Regions from separate parts of the Streptomyces sp. NPDC002232 genome, predicted to be linked through region 1. Evidence: riboswitches for the same ligand, from Rfam matches in the RefSeq annotation. Region 1 holds a riboswitch; each other region holds the start of a gene.
The links. A riboswitch is a leader RNA that binds a small molecule or an ion and turns the genes downstream of it on or off. The one in region 1 is predicted to bind S-adenosylmethionine.
Positions count from the first base shown of each region.

Region 2: it holds a riboswitch for S-adenosylmethionine, as region 1 does, so the genes downstream of both, ACFYXU_RS21940 (IclR family transcriptional regulator) here and thrC (threonine synthase) in region 1, are expected to answer to the same signal.
Region 3: it holds a riboswitch for S-adenosylmethionine, as region 1 does, so the genes downstream of both, ACFYXU_RS08575 (aminotransferase class V-fold PLP-dependent enzyme) here and thrC (threonine synthase) in region 1, are expected to answer to the same signal.

Region 1 is NZ_JBIARV010000001.1:1,315,552-1,320,504, reverse strand. It holds gene ACFYXU_RS06045 (hypothetical protein) at 1-1,148, opposite strand, end outside; gene ACFYXU_RS06040 (glucosyl-3-phosphoglycerate synthase) at 1,187-2,155, opposite strand; SAM riboswitch class I at 2,305-2,451, shown strand; gene thrC (threonine synthase) at 2,445-3,752, shown strand; gene ACFYXU_RS06030 (MoaD/ThiS family protein) at 3,791-4,069, shown strand; gene ACFYXU_RS06025 (cold-shock protein) at 4,468-4,671, shown strand.
Region 2 is NZ_JBIARV010000004.1:894,075-899,027, forward strand. It holds gene ACFYXU_RS21925 (hypothetical protein) at 1-80, opposite strand, end outside; gene ACFYXU_RS21930 (oxygenase MpaB family protein) at 387-1,253, shown strand; gene ACFYXU_RS21935 (class I SAM-dependent DNA methyltransferase) at 1,271-2,011, opposite strand; gene ACFYXU_RS21940 (IclR family transcriptional regulator) at 2,116-2,838, opposite strand; SAM riboswitch class I at 3,025-3,165, opposite strand; gene ACFYXU_RS21945 (hypothetical protein) at 3,470-4,126, shown strand; partial or broken gene ACFYXU_RS21950 (cytochrome P450) at 4,218-4,516, shown strand; gene ACFYXU_RS21955 (DNA-binding response regulator) at 4,618-4,953, opposite strand, start outside.
Region 3 is NZ_JBIARV010000002.1:400,468-405,420, forward strand. It holds gene ACFYXU_RS08555 (NYN domain-containing protein) at 1-83, opposite strand, end outside; gene ACFYXU_RS08560 (hypothetical protein) at 117-359, opposite strand; gene ACFYXU_RS08565 (rhomboid family intramembrane serine protease) at 520-1,254, shown strand; gene ACFYXU_RS08570 (Lrp/AsnC family transcriptional regulator) at 1,251-1,532, shown strand; gene ACFYXU_RS08575 (aminotransferase class V-fold PLP-dependent enzyme) at 1,605-2,999, opposite strand; SAM riboswitch class IV at 3,185-3,300, opposite strand; gene trpD (anthranilate phosphoribosyltransferase) at 3,388-4,452, opposite strand; gene ACFYXU_RS08585 (cytochrome bc complex cytochrome b subunit) at 4,584-4,953, opposite strand, start outside.

The DNA.
Region 1 (4,953 bases):
GTCCGGGGGGTCTCCAGGTCCGGGACCGGCACCGAGAGGGCGAGCGCGGTCGGCACGTACGGGTCGCCGCCGGTCGTGAAGGCGAGGTCGGCCGTGGTCGCGCCGGGCTCCACCACGCCGGCCGGGACGTCGAAGGTCTTGGCGTCGACGCTCAGGTTGTGCGCGAGCCGCGGGGAGAGCGCGCCGTCGTTCTCGCCGGAGAAGAAGTTGTCGGTGTCGCCGGTGCGGGGCGCGAGCACGGTGCGCCCGTTCACGAGGAAGCGGTCGCCCGGCGTGCTCCGGTCGCCCCCGTACGCGGTCACGCCCGCCCGCACCGTGCCGGGCGCCCGGTGGAAGCCGTCCACGGTGATCGTGGTCGCCGGGGACTCCGGGCGCTGGAGGACGTGCCCGCCGTAGAGGCGGACGTCGCGCCGCTCGGGGGCCTTCACCGGGTCCGGGCCCGGGAAGGCGTGGACGACCGTCAGGGACCAGCCCGCCGCGCAGCCCTTGCCGCTGGGCGCCCACACGTTGCCGACCGCCACCCGCACGTCCGTCCCCGAGACGCCCGCGAAGGCGGCGGTCACGTCGGACTCGCCCGTGTAGTAGTGCGGGCCGGCGGTGTCGGCCGGGTCGGCGACCACGCTGTCGAGGGAGACCGGGACCGCCGCCCCGGACCCCACCCGGAGCACCGGAGCCGTCGTCGTCGGGTCGCCGGGGGACCGCCCGGCGTCCGCGCCGGAGGAGCCGCAGCGCTTCAGCGGCGCGCCGCCCGGGCCCCGGTACGTGCCGTCGTTGCCGCCCCAGGAGAGGCGGGCGTACGCGACCCGGGCGCCCGCCGGGATCCGCACGTGCCCGGTGCTGGAGCCGAACGCGGTGCTCCCGGTGCCGGCCGCGTCGATCCGCCGCGTCACGAAGGTGTCCTCGCCGTCCGGGCCCCGGCCCGAGGTCGCCGCCGCGCAGCGCGCCGCCGGGCCGGCCGGGGCGTCCGGACAGCCCACGACCGTGTTGCCGATCGTGGTGAAGTCGCCGTACAGCGACGCGGCGTACCGCAGGCCGAAGGGCTCGATCACGTCCGCCGCGGCCGGGACGGTCGCGGCGGACACGAGCGAACCCGCCGTGAGCCCGAGGGCCGCGAGCACCCGGCCCGGGTGAGGAAGTCTGAAGCGCATAAAAGGGCAATTTATGCAAAACAGATCATCACAGGACGTTACGCCACGCGGCGCCGCGCGTACTCCGTGACCTCGGCCATCGGCGGCCGCTCCTCGGTGTCCACGGGGTACGTCGTCGGCTCGAAGCCCTTCTCGCCCCGCTCGAACTGCGTCAGCACCGGCCGAACCAGATGCCCCCGGGAGAGCCGCAGCTGCGCCGTCCGGTAGATCGCCGCCGCCATCCGGCCCAGCGCCAGACCGTCCTGGTGCCGGTGCTTGCGCACCCCCACGTCCACCTGGGCCAGCGCGTCCAGGCCCACCGTGTGCAGGGCGTCCACGAGCAGTCCAAGCTCCACCCCGTAACCGACCGGGAAGGGCAGCCGTTCCAGCAGCGAGCGCCGCGCCGCGTACTCGCCGCCCAGCGGCTGCACGAAGCCGGCCAGCTGCGGCCAGTGCAGATTGAGCAGCGGCCGGGCCACCAGCTCCGTCACCCGGCCGCCCTGGCCGGGGGGCCTGCCGGAGGCGGGCCCGTCGATGTCCGGGCCGAAGGGGCGGTCGTACATCGCCTTCACGAAGTCCACGTCCGGGTCGGTGAGCAGCGGGCCCACGATCCCCGTCACGAAGTCCGCCGAGAAGTCCCGCAGGTCCGCGTCCACGAAGCACACGACGTCCCCGCTCGTCACCATCAGCGACCGCCAGAGCACCTCGCCCTTGCCGGGCACCGCCGGTATGCGGGGGAGTATCGCGTCCCGGGCGACCACCCGGGCGCCGGCCGCCGCCGCGACCTCCGCCGTGCGGTCCGTGGAGCCCGAGTCGATCACCACCAGCTCGTCGACGAGCGGCACCGCCTCCGTCATCAGCTCGCGCCGGATCACGGAGACGATCTCCCCGACCGTCGCCTCCTCGTTCAGCGCGGGCAGGACGACGCTGACCGTCGTGTTCCGCTTGGCGGCGAGCACCCGGTCGAGCGGGCGGTCGGACACCGACCAGGACCGCCGGGCCAGCCAGCGCTCCACTTCCTCCAGCACGTGATCTCCATCTCGCGGTTCGGACGGCCGGTCCAAGGTTCCGGGCCTTCGGTTACAGTCTTGAACAACGCGGATGCCCGATGCACGTCGGGGTGCCGACCGCGTCGGAGCGCAGGAACGAAAGTCCACCACGCTTCACAATCGAATACCGCTCATCCAGAGGGGCAGAGGGAAACGGCCCGTTGAAGCCCCGGCAACCCTCCAGTCGGTTCGTCTCGTACTCCATCGAGGCCCCCGGCTAGGGAAGGTGCCAAATCCGTCTCATGGCGAAAAATTCGTCATGGGAAAGATGAGGAGAAAGGGCCTCGCCTCCATGGCTGTTCAGACCGTCGCACCCACCAACGTCGACCTCGGTCCCGCGTCCGGGCTCTCCTGTCGCGAATGCGGTGAAGTCTTCCCGCTCGGCCCGATCTTCGCCTGCGAGCTCTGTTTCGGACCGCTCGAAGTCGCGTACGACCTCCCCACCGGTGACCCCGAGGCGCTGCGCAAGCAGATCGAGGCCGGCCCCGCCAACATCTGGCGCTACGCCCCGCTGCTGCCCGTCCCGGCCGACGTCGCCGAGAAGCCGAACCTGAACCCCGGCTGGACCAAGCTCGTCCAGGCCGACAACCTCGCCGCCGAGATCGGCGTCGCCCCCGGCAAGCTCTTCGTCAAGGACGACTCCGGCAACCCGACCCACTCCTTCAAGGACCGGGTCGTCGCCCAGGCGCTCGAAGCCGCCCGCGCCTTCGGCTTCACCACCCTCTCCTGCTCCTCCACCGGCAACCTGGCCGGCGCCGTCGGCGCCGCCGCCGCCCGCGCCGGATTCCGCTCCTGCGTGTTCATCCCGCACGACCTGGAGCAGGGCAAGGTCGTCATGGCCGGCGTCTACGGCGGTGACCTCGTCGCCATCGAGGGCAACTACGACGACGTCAACCGCTTCTGCTCGGAGCTCATCGGCGACCCGCTCGGCGAGGGCTGGGGCTTCGTGAACGTCAACCTCCGCCCGTACTACGGCGAGGGCTCCAAGACGCTCGCGTACGAGATCTGCGAGCAGCTCGGCTGGGTCATCCCCGACCAGCTCGTCATCCCGATCGCCTCCGGCTCCCAGCTGACCAAGATCGACAAGGGTCTCCAGGAGCTCATCAAGCTGGGCCTCGTCGAGGACAAGCCGTACAAGATCTTCGGCGCCCAGGCCGAGGGCTGCTCCCCGGTCTCCGCCGCCTTCAAGGCCGGGCACGACGTCGTCCGCCCGCAGAAGCCGAACACGATCGCCAAGTCGCTGGCGATCGGCAACCCGGCCGACGGCCCGTACGTCCTGGACATCGCCCGCCGCACCGGCGGCGCCGTGGAGGACGTGAACGACGAGCAGGTCGTCGAGGCCATCAAGATCCTCGCCCGCACCGAGGGCATCTTCGCGGAGACCGCGGGCGGCGTGACCGTCGGCGTCACCAAGAAGCTCGTCGAGGCCGGTCTCCTCGACCCGGACCTGACCACCGTCGTACTCAACACGGGCGACGGACTCAAGACCCTGGACGCGGTGGCCGACACCTCTCAGGCGACCGTCACCATCCGCCCGAGCCTGGACGCGTTCCGCGACGCCGGCCTGGCCGTCTGAGTCCGTCCGCCCCCTGGCCCACCGAAAGGTTTCCGAACATGGCCGTGAACGTCCGCATCCCCACCATCCTCCGCACCTACACGGGCGGGCAGTCCGAGGTCCAGGCCGAGGGCGCGACCCTCGCCGAGGTCATCGCGGACCTGGAGAAGAACCACACGGGCATCGCCGCCCGCGTCCTGGACGACCAGGGCAAGCTGCGCCGCTTCGTGAACGTCTACGTCAACGACGACGACGTGCGCTTCGAGCAGGGCCTGGAGACGGCCACCCCGGCCGGCGCGGGCGTCTCGATCATCCCGGCCGTCGCCGGCGGCTGCTGAGCCGCACCGGCTGTCCCGTCTTTCTCGAATTGCCCCTTCCGCGTCAATAAGCGGAAGGGGCAATTCTGCATGGTTGAGCGCGGTAGAGTTGGGGAAGTCCCCTCCGCTGCTCATGCCGGTCGCATATGAGAATGCGTCCCCGCACGACAAGAAGCAGCCAAAGTACCTGCGCCTTGTGTACGTTCTGCGCGCTTTGCCGGGCCCGACTTGCCCCGTAATTCCGGGGATTATCCCCAATTCCCCTTTCCAGGGCGCCCAGAATTCTCGGTCGAATGACCTGTTGCAGAGGGCAGTTGGGCAGATACATTCAGCGGCGGTCGACGCGTTCCGGCGCAGGGTCTGACCCGGGTCCGCGAGGTGCGGTTCCCGCGCAAGGGCCAGTAATAGGGGAGTTAGGCATGGCTCAGGGCACCGTCAAGTGGTTCAACGCGGAGAAGGGCTACGGCTTCATCGCGGTAGACGGTGGTGCGGATGTTTTCGTCCACTACAGCGCGATCCAGATGGATGGCTACCGCAGCCTCGAAGAGGGCCAGCGGGTCGAGTTCGAGATCTCGCAGGGCCAGAAGGGTCCGCAGGCGGACATGGTCAAGCTCGCCGTCTGAGCGCGGCGCGATCGGCCACCGACGCAACGCCGTCGAGGGGTCCGCATCCCTGAGGGGATGCGGACCCCTCGTGCGTTCCCGAACCTCGGCGGAGAGGTGCCCGATCCACGAGAGTCGCTTGCACTCGCATGGGTCGAGTGCTAATCATTGGCGTTAGCACTCGGAAGGTGAGAGTGCTTACGAGGATCGGGCAGACGAGGCCCGCGGCCAGGTGGGGCAAGGAACCATCGGGCACGCAGGCCGTCCGTCGCGGGCGTCGGCGCGGTCCTGGAGCGTTATCCA
Region 2 (4,953 bases), on a different contig from region 1:
CCGAGCGCGGCACCACCTGCCAGCAGGCCGGACGCGGCGGCACCCGCCACCAGTCGGCGGACGCGCATGGTCCTGGTCATGGAAGACACCTCCTTCGAGCGAGCCGGAACGGGAGGAGCGCGGCGACAGCCCGCGTGTGAAGCGCCGTTCCGACTCGCGCGGCGACGGCCGGAAACCGTGAGTCTCGCTGTGCACTTCGTACGGGTCCGGGGCGCGGGGCACCGGGGGAGCGGTGCGCGGCTTCCGAGGACGGCCGCGTGTGACACCTTTGTCCTAGTGTGGCATGTTCGCGTGGGACCGGCCCGGCTCGCGGGCCCGTGCCGCACGGCGACGGGACGAGGTCGTGGTGCGGTGTCCCACGGGCCCAGGAGAGGAGTGCGGTAGCGGTGCCCCTGCTCGGAAGGCTGCGTACGAAGGCGGGCGACGCGCTCCTGCGGCGCGTGGCCGGACCGGAGGCGCATCGGAAGCGCGCCAGGATCCACGGCACCCCGGGACCCCGCTGGTTCGCCCCGGACCGCCCCGTACGGACCGTGCACGCCGACGCCTCGATGTACGTCGGAGGCCTCGCCGCACTCCTGCTCCAGTCCCTGCACCCGGTGGCCATGGCGGCCGTCTGGGCGCATTCGGGATTCCGCGGCGACCCCTGGGGCCGCCTCCAGCGGACCAGCACCTTCCTGGCGGTGACCACGTTCGGCACGGAGCGGGATGCCGAGCGGGCGGTGGAGCGGGTGCGCGCGGTGCACGCCCGCGTCACCGGGACCACGACGGGCGGAGTGGCCTACCGGGCGTCGGACCCGCCGCTGCTGTCCTGGGTCCACATGGCCGAGACGTACTGCTTCCTGGAGTCCCATCGGCGCTACGGCCTGCGTCCGCTGACCGGCGGGCAACAGGACGCGTACGTCCAGGACATGGCGTCGGTCGCCGAGCGGCTGGGCGTCCCGGACCCGCCGCGGAGCCGTGCCGGACTCGTCGCGGCGCTCGACGGCCGGCGCGGGGAGCTGGAGGCGACGGAGGAGTCGTCGGCGACGGCCCGGTACCTGCTGGCGTCACCGCCGCTGCCGTGGCCCGCGCGCCTGCCCTACCTCCTGCTGGCGGCCGCGGCGGTGGAGCTCCTGCCGTCGTGGGCCCGGGACCTGATTCCGGTGCCCCGTCGGATCCGGATCCTGCTCCGCTTCGCACGGCCCGGCGGACGGGCGGTCACGACGGCGGTCCGCTGGGTGACGCCCCCGCTGCCCGCCGGAGCCGGCCGCTGACCGGTGCCGCCGGGCCCTCAGAGCGGCTTGCGCCACACGGAGACGTGCTGGGCGGAGTCCTGTGCGAACGGGGTCCCGTCCCAGTCGGCGACGCGGCGCTCCAGCTCCAGGCCGGCGATCCGCGCCATCAGGTCCAGCTCCGCGGGCCAGGCGTACCGGTGCCGCGAGCTGCCCCGGCGGTAGCGGCCGTCCGCGCCGTCGCGCGTGAGGTGGTGCGAGACGAGGACCTGCTCGACCAGGTCGAAGGTGTCGAAGCCGAGGTGCCGCTCGGAGACGTCGAACGGCACCGCGACCTGGCCCGGCGGAAGGAACCGCAGGGGCGGTACGCCCAGTTCGATGACGAACCGGCCGCCGGGCGCCAGGTGGCGCGCGGCGTTGCGGAAGCACTCGACCTGCTCGTCCTGGGTGAGCAGGTTCGTGATGGTGTTGTAGACGAGGTAGACCAGGGAGAACTCCCCGGGGACGACGGTGGTGGCCATGTCTCCGATGGTCACCGGGAGGGTGTCGGCGTCGATCTTGCTCCGCAGGACGGCCGCCATGGGCTCGGAGAGCTCGATGCCCGCCACCGGCACGCCGCGCTCCCGCAGCGGGACGCCCACGCGTCCCGTTCCGATGGCGAACTCCAGTGCCCGGCCGTCTCCGGCGAGATCGGCGAGGAAGGCGAGGGTCGGTCCGAGGAAGGCGGCCGAGGACCTCTCGCTCTCCTCGGCGTCGTAACGGTCGGCGGAATCGCGGGTCCACAGCTCACTGCTCGTCACGGGGCGCCACTTTGCCCGCACGGAGCGGCGGCGTCGACCGATTTACGCTCCGGACGCGGGGCCGGGGGAGGGCCGGGCGCCCGGAGCCGGGGGTGCCGCCGGGGTCACGCGTGGGAGACGACCGCGGTGAGCCGGTCGGCCGCGGCGACGGCGGCCTTCGCGAGACGGGCGCCGGGCTGCCGGGTCAGGCGCTGGATGGGCCCGGTGACCGTGACGGCGGCCACGACGCGGTCGGAGGGACCGCGGACCGGGGCCGAGACCGAGGCCATCCCGGGCTCGCGCTCACCGATCGACTGGGCCCAGCCCCGGCGCCGTACGCCGCTCAGAGCCGTGGCCGTGAAGCGCGCGCCCTGCAACCCCTGGTAGAACCGCTCCGGTTCCTCCCAGGCCAGCAGCACCTGGGCGGCGGAGCCGACCTTCATGGGGAGCGTCGCCCCGACCGGCACGATGTCGCGCAGTCCGGAGGTCCGCTCGGCGGCGGCGACGCAGACGCGCACCTCGCCCTGGCGGCGGTAGAGCTGCGCGCTCTCGCCGGTCGCGTCCCGGAGGGAGATGAGGACGGGACCGGCCGCGGTCAGCAGGCAGTCCTCGTCCGCGGCGGCCGACAGTTCGCCGAGTCGGGGGCCGAGGACGAAGCGGCCCTCGATGTCCCTGGCGACCAGACGGTGGCGTTCGAGCGCGAGGGCCAGCCGATGCGCCGTGGGCCGCGACAGGCCCGTGGCGGACACGAGCCCCGCCAGGGTGGCCGGGCCGGACGCCAGCGCGCCGAGGATCACCGCGGCCTTGTCGAGGACGCCGACACCACTAGAAATATCCGAAATGTCCATGAGGGGGTGCTCCAGTCTCGGTCCGCGCGCGAAGGTTCGCGGCGATCTCACGCAGGGAGGGTGGGGATGCTCAGCGGGGAGGGCCGAAGAGCTCGGCCGTTATGCCGCGGCGAACGCGAGACGGGTACACGGGAGGCCCGGGGCAGGCAGGGGGAGGGCGAAGGTCAGCACAGAGAGCACCGTGTCTCCTCATCTTTTCCCGCGCCACGTTGGCGCGGGCCGGAGTTGGCACTGGACCCGACGGCGCGGCGCGAAGGAGAGCGCCGAGTCGACCGGGGAGTTGCCGGGGCTTCGTAGGGCCGGTCCCTCCACCCCTCTGGATGATTCGCGGAGAACCATACAAGACGCGCCGGGCGGCCAGCCAACGGCCTCCCCGGAAGGAGTGGCGGTCTGCCGCGCCCATCGGGTCGGGCGGGGCTCGCGCCCCCTCCCCGCTCCGGCCGTCGCGATGTCAAGCGCCCCGCCGCGTCAACCTTACTGACGGATCGTCAGGAGTGGCGTGATTGTCCCTTGGGCACCCCTACCGGCCGGTTCTACTCTCAAGTCACTTTGCGCGGTTCCCCCACGCACCCCGCACGGCGCGACGACCCGCACCTCCTCGCACCCCCCGTCCCTCACCGAGGAGAAACCCATGTCCAAGCTGCTCGTCTCCCTCACCGGCCTCGCCACCGCCGGGGCGCTCGCCCTCGGCGCCGGCGGCACCCAGGCCGCCCCGACCACCGTCCTGCCGGCCGGTCACGCCTTCGCCGCCAAGCTCACCGGCAAGGCCACCTTCGTCGCCGGTTCGACCACGATGACCTGCACCGTCTCCGCCTCCGTACCGACGGGCGGAGCGAACAACGCCGTCCCCGCCGCCCCCGGCAACCACAACGACGCGGGCCCCGTCTCCGTCCCCATCAACCCGCCCGGCTTCAGCGGCTGCACCACCAGCGTCTTCGGCGTGAGCGTCACCATCACCAGCAACGCCACCAACGGCCCCTGGAAGCTCACCCTCCAGAACGGCGCCCCCGCCGCCGGCGGCTTCACCATCCCCAAGGGCGGCGTCGTCCTCAAGACCGGCGGCCTCGCCAGCTGCACCATCACCGCCTCGCCGACCGGACCCACCACCGTCGACGGCGGCTGGACCAACGGAGCCCCCTCGGCGCTGGCGATCGCCAACGCCCCCGTCCCCGCGACCGCCACGGGCGGCTTCCTCTGCCCGACCGGCAACCAGTCCGCGACCTTCAGCGCGACGTACCAGCTCACCGACACCACCGACCCGACCCGGCAGATCACCGTGACCGGCTGACGCAGGCCCGAGCAGCGGCGGGCCGTCGTCGACCGGCCCGCCCGGCCGCCTCGAACCGGCCCGGCCGGACGGCTCACTCGATCGGTCCGCCAGAGGTTCGACGCTCCGGCTGGTCCTGGCGTCCGGCAACCGCGACCCCCGGTGCTTCGAGCACCCGGACCGCTTCGGTGCCCGGACCGCCCGGACATCCAGCACCTCGGGCTCGGCAGCGGCATCCGCAGCTGCTTCGGCGCACCGCCGGCCGGTCTGGAGGCCCAGCCGGCCCTGTCGGAGCCGGCACGGAGGCTGGAGAACCCCCGCCTGCTCGAAGACACGCCCCCGTACCGCCAGAACGCGGTACCGCGCGGGCCGCGGCATCTGCGCATCGCCTGCGACGGGATCCGACCTTAGGGGTGTCTCGTCATCACGCCGGACCGCGCGGGGCACCGTCCGCACGCCGGACCGGGACGGACGCACCGTCCCCGCACTGGACCGCGCGCGAGGCGCCGGCCTCACGCCAGACCGGCGGCGATCGCCCGGCGCACGGCTTCGGCCCGGTCCCGGATGCCGGCCTTGGCGAAGAGGTTGTTGATGTGCGTCTTGACCGTGGCCTCGCTGACGAAGAGCCGCTCGGCGATCGCCCGGTTCGGAAGCCCCTGCCCGATCAGCGCCAGCACCTCGCGCTCCCGGGGAGTCAGGTCCCCCGGCAGGGGTTCGCCCGGGGCGGACCGCTGCGCCCCCGTCACAGCGGCCAGCAACCGGTCGCGCACCTCCTGGTCGAGGACGGACTGGCCCGCCGCGGCGGCGCGGATCGCGCGGGCGATGTCCTCACGGCCCGCGTTCTTCGT
Region 3 (4,953 bases), on a different contig from region 1:
CCTTCCGGCAGCGGGTGGTCGAGCGTCTCGGCAGCGTCACCTGCCGCGCCGGCCGGCTCACCACCGTGCGCGGGCTGCTCCACGATCCGTCACCCCTATGTCGTCCGCGCCGTCCCTCAGGAGGCGGCGCCCGGCCTGTCCACCAGTTCGATCTGGTCCACCGCGTTGCACCAGCGACAGCGGACCGACTCGATGGTCTCACTGACCACCTGCCGCTCCTCGACCGTCGGGTCTCCGGCCAGGTCCAGATGGACGTACTCGACGACCTTGGAGGAGCGCGTGACGTCGAAGCGGGTCAGGTTGCCGCAGAGCGTGCAGCGCCAGCGGGTCTCGTCGGTCGGCAGGGGAACCGTCGTCATCGGTGCCGTCCTTCTTCCTGTTGCGTGGTGCCAGGTGCGGGAGCCGCGGTGCGCCGTCGAACTGCGGTCGGTGGTGCCCGTAACCCTAAGGCCTCACGGGGAGGGCCGGGCACGGCGAGGCACTCTGTCCACTTCGGCCCCGGTACGCCATGATCTGTCCATGATCGACTGGCGAGGCGCGGCGCTCGGGGCCTGGCGGGGCACCCGCGGCGGACCCACCGTGACGTACGCACTGATCGCCGCCTGCTGCCTGCTCTTCGTGATCAGCCCGGTCTCCGGGATGAACCCGGGATACGGCACCGGTGACACGCTCCTCGCCGCCCAGAGCGACTACTTCCGCCGCTGGGGCGTCGTCCCCGCCGAGCTGATGAACGGCGATCCGCGCGCCCTGCTCACCCCGCTGACCGCGCTCTTCGTCCACGGCAGCTGGCTCCACCTGCTGGGAAACATGCTCTTCCTGTACGTCTTCGGCGCGATGGCCGAGGAGCGCATGGGGCCCGTCGAGTTCTGCCTCTTCTACCTGGGGACCGGCTACATCGCCCTGCTCGGGTACGCGGTGGCGCACGCGGACAGCGAGCAGACCCTGGTCGGCGCCTCGGGGGCGATCTCCGCGGTGCTCGGGGCGTTCCTCTTCCTCTTCCCGCGCTCCCGGGTCACCAGCCTCTTCCCCTTCCTGTTCTTCCTGCCGCTGCGCTTCCCCGCCTGGATCGTGCTGATCTTCTGGTTCACGCTCCAGTGGATGGCCGCGCGGGCCGCGGGCGCCGGACCGGGCGTCGCCTATCTGGCCCACGTGGTGGGCTTCTCCGTCGGGTTCCTCTACGCCTGGGGGCGGTTCCGCGGTGGGGATAGAGTGAAAGCCCCAGCCGCGGCGACCGAGGGAGAAAGCCAGCCGTGATCACCGCGATCGTGCTCATCAAGACCAGCGTGGACCGCATCCCCGAGATCGCCGAGTCGATCGCCGCGCTCGACAGCGTCAGCGAGGTCTTCTCGGTCACCGGTACGTACGACCTGATCGCCATGGTCCGGGTCCCGCGCCACGACGACCTCGCCGACGTCATCCCCGGCCGCATCAGCAAGATCCCCGGCGTCGAGGCCACGGACACGCACGTCGCGTTCCGGACGTACTCCCAGCACGACCTGGAGGCGGCCTTCGCCATCGGCCTGGAGTCCTGACACCGGGCACCCGAGCACGGCCGAAGGGGGCCTCCCGACCGGGAGGCCCCCTTCACCCGTACGAGTGACCGATCAGCCGCGGTCCGGGACGCAGCGGCCGTCCTCGGTGCGGTACTTCCACTGCGCGCCGTCCCGCACGAGCTCCTTCACGGCGCCGACGAAACGCTCCACGTGCTCGTCCGGCGTACCGGCGCCGAAGCTCACCCGGATGGCGTTGAGCGAGCGCTCCCCCGGGGCGGCCTCCGGGGCGCCGCACTCGCCCGGGTCCTGCGGGTCGCTGCCGAGCAGCGTGCGGACCAGCGGGTGGGCGCAGAAGAGGCCGTCGCGGACCCCGATGCCGTACTCGGCGGAGAGCGCGGCGGCGAAGTGGGAGCTGTTCCAGCCCTCCACGACGAAGGAGATGACGCCGACGCGGGGCGCGTCGTCGCCGAAGAGCGAGAGCACCCGCACCTCGGGCACCTCGGCCAGGCCCGCGCGGACGGTGTCGATCAGGTGCCGCTCGCGGGCGACGAGGGAGTCGAAGCCGGCCTCGGTGAGCGCCTTGCAGGCGGAGGCGATCGAGTAGACGCCGATCACGTTCGGCGAACCCGCCTCGTGCCGGGCCGCGGTGGTGTGCCACTCCACGTCCACACCACCGTCGGCCCGGCGGGCCACCTTGCGGGAGGCGCCGCCGCCCGCGAGGTAGGGCTCGGAATCCTGGAGCCAGTCGGCGCGGCCGGCGAGGACGCCGGAGCCGAAGGGCGCGTACAGCTTGTGCCCGGAGAAGGCGACCCAGTCCACGTCGAGCTCGCGCACCGAGACCGGGTGGTGGGGGGCGAGCTGGGCGGCGTCGAGCACGATCCGGGCGCCGTGGGCGTGCGCGGCGGCGGCGAGCTCCTTCACCGGCCACAGCTCACCGGTGACGTTGGAGGCGCCGGTGACGCAGACCAGGGCCGGACCGTACGGGTCGCGGTCGGCGAGGGCCCGCTCCAGGGTCGCGACGGCCTGCTCCGGGGTGCGCGGCGCGTTGAGGTAGGTGACGCGGGCGTCCCGCCAGGGCAGCAGCGAGGCGTGGTGCTCGGTCTCGAAGACGAAGACCTGGCAGCCGGCCGGGATCGCGGCGGCGAGCAGGTTCAGCGAGTCGGTGGTGGAGCGGGTGAAGACGACCTGGTCGCCGTCGCGGCAGTCGAGGAACTCGGCGACGGTGGCGCGGCTGTTCTCGAAGAGGTCGGTGGAGAGCTGGGAGAGGTAGCCGGCGCCCCGGTGCACGCTGCCGTAGTAGGGGGCGTACGCGGCCACGTCGTCCCAGACCCGCTGGAGGGCCGGCGCGCTGGCCGCGTAGTCGAGCGCCGCGTAGCTGACCTCGCCACCGGTGACGAGCGGGACGGTGACGTCCCGGCCGAGGACCGGCAGCGGGGCGTCGCAGCAGGGGTCGGCGGACTCGGCGGCGGCGGTGTCGACGGTGGCGGTGTTCGGGCGTGCGGACATGGCGGTATCTCCCGGCATAAAAGGGGCGCGAAAAGGCGTGAAGGGGCCCGCAGGGCGGAAGCGCGCGAAGGGCGGCGCCACATACGGGTGTTGAGGGGAAGAGGGGCCGGAAGGGCCCTAACGCATTCGCTTGCTCACGAGACAACGCTCCCTAGAGGACCAAGGACCCCAGGGTGACGCGCAGGGGTCCGCGCTTGCCGCAGGCTTCTGCCGTACGACCTGGTCTTCACCCGGGGCACCCCGCCACGGACGGAGGGTTGCCGGACAGCCGGCCGGGGCCTTGCAGCTGTCACTCATGACCTGTTCCAGAACTTATGCCAGGCGATCACGGGGCCGCAACCCCGTCCCGGCATCCGGGACGGGGACGACACACGCCGTTCACACCGGCTCAGGCGTTGCTGGCCGCGATCCACCGCTCCAGCGTGCGGCGGGCGGCACCGGAGTCGATGGACTCGGCCGCCTTCGCGATGCCCGCGGCGAGCTGCTCCACCAGGGTGCCCGCGCCGGGCTCCAGGGCGGTGAGCGCCGCCGCGGCGTTGAGCAGCACCGCGTCCCGGACCGGGCCGGTCTCCCCCGCGATCAGCCGGCGCGCCACGTCGGCGTTGTACGAGGCGTCGGCGCCGCGCAGCGCCTCCAGCGTGACGAGCTCGATGCCGACGTCCCTCGGGTCGAAGCGCTCCTCGGTGACACCGCCGTCCCTGACCACCCAGACGCGGGAGGTGGAGGTGGTGGTCAGCTCGTCGAGACCGTCGTCGCCGCGGAAGACGAGGGCGGAGTTGCCGCGCTCGGCGAAGACCCCGGCGACGACCGGCGCCATGCGCGGATCGGCGACGCCCACGGCCTGGGCCCGCACCTTGGCCGGGTTGGTCAGCGGCCCGAGGACGTTGAAGGTGGTCCGGATGCCGAGCTGCCCGCGGGCCGCGGCGACGTGCCGCAGCGAGGGGTGGAACCTGACGGCGAAGCACATGGTGATGCCCGCCTCCTCGGCGACCTCGGCGACCCGGCGCGGGGTCAGGTCGAGGTTGATGCCGAGCTTCTCCAGGACGTCCGAGGAGCCGGAGGCGGAGGACGCGGCCCGGTTGCCGTGCTTGACGACCTTGGCGCCCGTGCCGGCGACCACGATGGAGGCCATGGTGGAGATGTTCACCGTCTTGGCGCCGTCGCCGCCGGTGCCGACGATGTCGACGGCGGGGCCGGGCACCTCGATCACGTTCGCGTGCGCGTACATGGTCCGCACGAGGCCGGTGATCTCCTGCACGGTCTCGCCCTTGGCGCGCAGCGCCACCATGAAGCCGGCGATCTGCGCGTCGGTCGCCTCGCCGCTCATGATCAGGTCCATCGCCCAGGCGGTGTCGTCGGCGGAGAGGTCCCGGCCGTCGAGCAGACCGTTCAGCAGGACGGGCCAGGAGCGGCCCGCCGTGGTAGGTCCTCCAGCGGGGGTCGCAGCGCTCATGGCAGCTCCTGGTGATCACGTGACGGATACGGTCCCACCCTATCGACCTCCGGGGACGGCAAAGAGCCCCGTCCATCGAATGGACGGGGCTCTCGCCGTGGCGACCTTCAGGAGGTCAGGGGTTCAGGTGATCAGTGGTGGCCGTGGCCGCTCTGGATCTCCTTGTACTCCTCGACCGTGGGCTTGGCGACCTGGCTGTCGTCGCCGTAGTAGCCCTTGTTGAGCTTGACCCGCAGCTTCTCCATGGGGCCGATCTTGCGCTCGACGCCGTTCTCGTCGACGGCCGGCGGGAGCTGCGCGGCGTCGTACTGCTCGTGCGCCGTGAGGCGGTGCAGCTCGCCCTGGCTGAGCGGCTCGTGGATCTCCACGAACTCACCGTGCGGCAGGCGCTTGATGATGCCCGACTCGCGGCCGTGCAGCACCTTGTCCTTGTCGCGGCGCTGGAGGCCGAGGCAGATCCGCTTGGTGGCGATGAACGCGATGACCGGGCCGACGAAGAAG